DNA from 2 places in the Mesorhizobium sp. B283B1A genome. Region 2 is predicted to be linked to the other one. Evidence: riboswitches for the same ligand, from Rfam matches in the RefSeq annotation. Region 2 holds a riboswitch; the other holds the start of a gene.
What was found. Region 2 has a riboswitch for thiamine pyrophosphate ahead of thiB (thiamine ABC transporter substrate binding subunit). Riboswitches for the same ligand answer to the same signal wherever they lie in the genome.

Region 1: another riboswitch for thiamine pyrophosphate. It lies ahead of LB577_RS01635 (Ykof family thiamine-binding protein); the one in region 2 lies ahead of thiB (thiamine ABC transporter substrate binding subunit).

Annotation. Positions count from the first base shown of each region.
Region 1 covers NZ_JAIUIQ010000002.1:65,600-67,986, forward strand. Annotated here, with positions in the region: gene LB577_RS01630 (ABC transporter permease) at 1-589, opposite strand, end outside; gene LB577_RS01635 (Ykof family thiamine-binding protein) at 699-1,307, opposite strand; TPP riboswitch at 1,298-1,411, opposite strand; gene LB577_RS01640 (hypothetical protein) at 1,595-1,909, shown strand; gene msrA (peptide-methionine (S)-S-oxide reductase MsrA) at 1,979-2,387, opposite strand, start outside.
Region 2 covers NZ_JAIUIQ010000011.1:159,974-162,360, reverse strand. Annotated here, with positions in the region: gene LB577_RS12265 (ABC-F family ATP-binding cassette domain-containing protein) at 1-19, opposite strand, end outside; gene LB577_RS12260 (thiamine diphosphokinase) at 21-665, opposite strand; TPP riboswitch at 753-867, shown strand; gene thiB (thiamine ABC transporter substrate binding subunit) at 911-1,909, shown strand; gene thiP (thiamine/thiamine pyrophosphate ABC transporter permease) at 2,158-2,387, shown strand, end outside.

The DNA.
Region 1 (2,387 bases), on a different contig from region 2:
TGAGCATGTAGATGCCCAGCCCTTTGGCGGCACCCGCATATTCGGCGAAGATGGCGCCGACAACGGCATAGGTGATGGAGATCCGCAGGCCAGCGAAGAAATATGGCAGTGCCGAAGGCAGCCGCGCCAGAACGAAGACGCGCCAGCGCCCTGCCCCCATGGCGCGTAGCATCTGGCCGATCTCGGGCTCGGTTGCCTCGTAGCCCTCGACCAGCGCCACCAGCATCGGGAAGAAGGTGACCAGCGCCACCAGCATGATCTTGGGCGCCAGCCCGAAGCCGAACCACAGCACCACCAGCGGCGCGATCGCAACCAGCGGCAAGGTCTGGCTGACGATGAAGACGGGAAAAAGCGCGCGCCGCAGCGGTTGGAAGAAGTCGACCAGCATCGACAGCGCGAAAGCGGCGCTGAGTGAAAAGACGAAACCGATGAGCGTGGCGCGGATAGTGGGAACTGCGTTGTCGACCAGCGCGTCACGATTGAGCATCGCCTGCTCAAAGACACGTGAGGGCGCCGGCAGCGTCGTCGGCTTGATGCCGGAATAGGTAGCGTAGAGTTCCCAGGCCACGAGCAGCAGCCCGACCGACATTATGGCCGGCACTGCCTTGGCGAGGATGCCCGCGAGGTGACGCGGCCGGTTGAATGACGATGAGACCACGAGAGGACAACCTTGACGGTCGCGCATCAGCGCGAGCGGTTCAGACAGCAGTGGGGCTGTTGGCGGAAACCGTGACGTCGAGGGTTACGTGGCCGACACCCGGCCCGAAGCGGCAGAAAGCTTCGTTGAGCGCCGAAAAGATCGCGCCCGTATCGCCGCGCAGTTTGGTGCAGAAATTCTTGGAGCGATCGTAGACGCCGGACTGTTTCAAGAAATCGATGCAACCATAGATCTCGTCCATGTGGTCGCCGGTACCCATCACATAAAGCGAGAATTGCGCCGCCGCCGGCTGGCCGGTGGCGACCGCGCCATGCACGGCTGCGATGGCGGCTTCCTTGCGCGGGCCGAGCGGCCCGACAGGCCCGCCGAAGGCCTCGGAGCGGCAGATCGGATCGTCCGGCTCGCCTGGGCAGCCACGCGAAATGGCGGCTGACAAAACGCAATGCTTGCCGCTGCGCGCGGCCGCCACGAACAGGTCGCGCAGAGCCGGGAACAGCACTTCGGGCGGCCCGACCAGCAAGGTCGAGATGTCGTCGGTCTCGATCCTGAGCCGGTCACGATAGGGATCGAGCGCACCGAGCGCGCCCAAAATGACGCCGACGAAATCGTCGGCCATGGGATATAGGGAAATCTGTGCGCCTGAAAACATAGCCCGCCTCGCTCCGCTGGTATTACCCAGATCAGCTTCTAGGGTCTGTGGGCTTGCCGCCCCCGTCTCAGCCCCGACCGTACGGAGCACCCCTGTGGATGGGCGCGTTAAAGCACCATTCGACCGATTGGGGAAGCCGTTTTTTCAGCGAACTGCGCCAAAAGCATTGCGCCAGAGCGGGAGCGGTTGGCTCTGCCGGCGCGAGAATTTATCGGGAACCTTCACCAGACCGAGCGGTTGTCCTACCAGTCGCTACGCGACGAGTTCACAGAAAATGGAGACAAACCATGTTCATGAGAATCCTCGCAGCTTCGACGCTCACCATCGGCCTGGCCACATCGGCCATGGCGCAGAGCAATGGCACAAGCGGCACCGACGGAGCCGGTAGCGGCAGGTCGGTCACGGTCGATCCGAATACGCCAGCTTCGCCGAACACGGTCGACCCGTCGGTGACCAACAGCACGACTGGCACGCTGGATGATATGAATTCCAACGCGGATCGGAATTGCCCTGCCCATCCACAGGGCGCGCAGCCCGATGCCAACGGCATGTCGCCGGGCACCACAGCGCCGACGGTTAACGACAACCATTGCGGCAAGTAGGATGTGCAATGAGAAGAAGCCGCGGAGCGCTCGCTCCGCGGCTTCTCAAATCCTGTCGTATGGCTGAATCTATGGCACCGCTTTTTCTCGAACCGGCAGCTTCCAGCCTGGCCTGACGAAATGGCAGGTGTAGCCGTTGGGATATTTCTCCAGATAATCCTGATGCTCCGGCTCGGCCTCCCAGAAGGCACCAGCCGGCGCGACTTCGGTGACGACCTTGCCCGGCCACAGCCCAGAGGCATCCACGTCGGCGATGGTGTCCTGTGCGACGTTTTTTTGCTCGTCGCTGGTATAGTAGATCGCCGAACGGTAACTCATCCCGACATCGTTGCCCTGTCGGTTGCGTGTCGTCGGATCGTGGATCTGGAAAAAACGCTCCAACAGCGTCCGATAGCTAATCACGGCCGGATCGAAATTGATCTCGATCGCCTCGGCGTGCGTGCCATGATTGCGATAGGTGGCGTTTGGCACATCGCCG
Region 2 (2,387 bases):
TGAGAAGAGGCGGGGCCATGTCAGCTTTCGGGCAAGGGATAGGGATGAGCGAGCAGCAGCGCGCGGCCATGGCCGAGCGCGATTTCGAGGCCCCCCCTGACCTCGTTGGAGATGGTCAGCGATGAACCGAAGGCCACCTCGACATGGTTCAGCGGCCATTTGGCGCCGGTGACGGTCAGGCCGGCGAGGTCTGAAAAGCCGAGGATCGAAAACAGCGTGCCGTCGGCATAGTCGAAGCCCGCCTTTCCCAACAGCAAGGGCACGCCTTCCTGGGCGCCGCTGGTCAGCACCACTCCGGTGCCGGTCTCGGCCAGCCGCAGGGCGAGCGACAGATGCAGGAAAGCATGGTCGGCCCGTTTGCCGCCGAAAGCGCCTGCCAGCACCAGGCGGGTCGCGGCGCGCGCGAGCGCGGCGGCGATCGCCAGTTCGCCATCGGTCTTGTCCTTCTCCGGCGGAAAGGTCTGGCGGGGCACGGCGGCCAGATCGTCAGGCAGATTGGCCGGCACCGAATCGAAATCACCCACCCAGAGTTCCGGGACAAGGCCGAGCAGCCGCGCATGGCCGATGCCGGCGTCGGCGGCGATCACGCGGCAGCCTTCGATCTGGCGGTCGAGCCGCGGCGTGCGGATGAGATCGCCGCCAAGCAGGATGGTGAATGTGCTCATATCGTGTGGCCCTTACCAGCCCGACACGCGAAACGGAAGGCGGCAAACTCCCACTTGCGCGGTTCATTGGCCCGGCCTATGTGTCGAAACGCTCTAACGGGGTGCCGGACGCGATCTTCGCGGACCGGCTGAGAGGCAGTCTCGCCAACCCGCTGAACCTGATCCGGTTTGTACCGGCGGAGGGATTAGACGTTTCGGACAGTCCGACGCCTCAATTCCTTTCAACTCGAACGAAGGAGGCGCCGATGCGCACGCTTTTATACTCTCTTGTCTCGGCAGCGGTTCTGGCGCTGTCCGGGCCGGCCTTGGCCAAGGACAAGCTCACCGTCTACACCTATGAAAGCTTCACCGCCGACTGGGGTCCAGGCCCTGTGGTGAAGAAGGAATTCGAGGCCGAATGCGGCTGCGATGTCGAGTTCGTCTCGGTCGCCGACGGCGTGGCGCTGCTCAATCGCGTCAAGCTCGAAGGGGTCTCGACCAAGGCCGATATCGTGCTCGGCCTCGACACCAATCTCACCGCTGACGCCAAGGCCACCGGCCTGTTCGCGCCGCATGGCGCGGTCAGCGACGTCAATGTGCCGGGCGGCTGGAGCGACGATACTTTCGTCCCCTTCGACTACGGCTATTTCGCCGTCGTCTATGACACGCAGAAGCTCAAGACACCGCCCAAGAGCCTGAAGGAATTGGTCGAGGGCAGTGCCGACGACAAGATCGTCATCCAGGATCCGCGCACCTCGACGCCCGGCCTCGGCCTGCTTTTGTGGGTCAAATCGGTCTATGGCGACAAGGCGCCGGAGGCCTGGGCCAAGCTCAAGGCGAAGGTGCTGACGGTGACGCCGGGCTGGAGCGAGGCCTACGGCCTGTTCACCAAGGGCGAGGCGCCGATGGTGCTGTCCTACACCACGTCGCCGGCCTATCACATGATCGCCGAGAACACCGAGCGCTACCAGGCGGCGTCCTTCGAGGAGGGCGAATACCTGCAGATCGAGGTCGCCGGCATCACCACCACGGGCACCAGGAACCCGCTGTCTGCAAAGTTCATGGCCTTCATGACCAGCCCGAAATTCCAGGACGCCATCCCCGAGACCAACTGGATGTTCCCTGCCGGCAAGACCGACAAGCCGCTCAACCCGGCCTTCGGCAAACTGGTCAAGCCGACCAAGACCTTGCTGTTCAGCCCCGAGGAGGTCGCCGCCAATCGCAAGGCCTGGGTGGACGAATGGCTTTCGGTGATGAGCAAGTAGGGTTGAGGCAAACCGAGCGAAGATGATTGCTCTACGGCGCCCCCTTCTGTCCTGCCGGACATCTCCCCCACAAGGGGGGAGATCGAACGTCATCGGTGATTTCGCAAATCGCCGACGCTGCAGATATAAGCTAAGCGCGGAAACTGCCAATCTCCCCCCAAGTGGGGGAGATGTCCGGCAGGACAGAGGGGGGCGCCGTAGAGCACAATCCTTTGTAAGTGCCGCGACGCGAAGACAGGCGGTCCAGCGTGCAACGCGCGTCTGACCCCCGCGTCACCGCCGGCACCATCGGGCTCACCGCGATCGCGCTGCTGATCGGTGGCGCGTTTACCGGGTTGCTCGTCGAAGGCGCTGACGATTTCTCCGGCGCTTGGGCGGCCTTCGATCCCTATCTGCTGCGCGTCGTGCGCTTCACGCTCTGGCAGGCCGCCCTTTCGACACTTCTGTCGGTGATACCGGCGCTGTTCGTGGCGCGTGC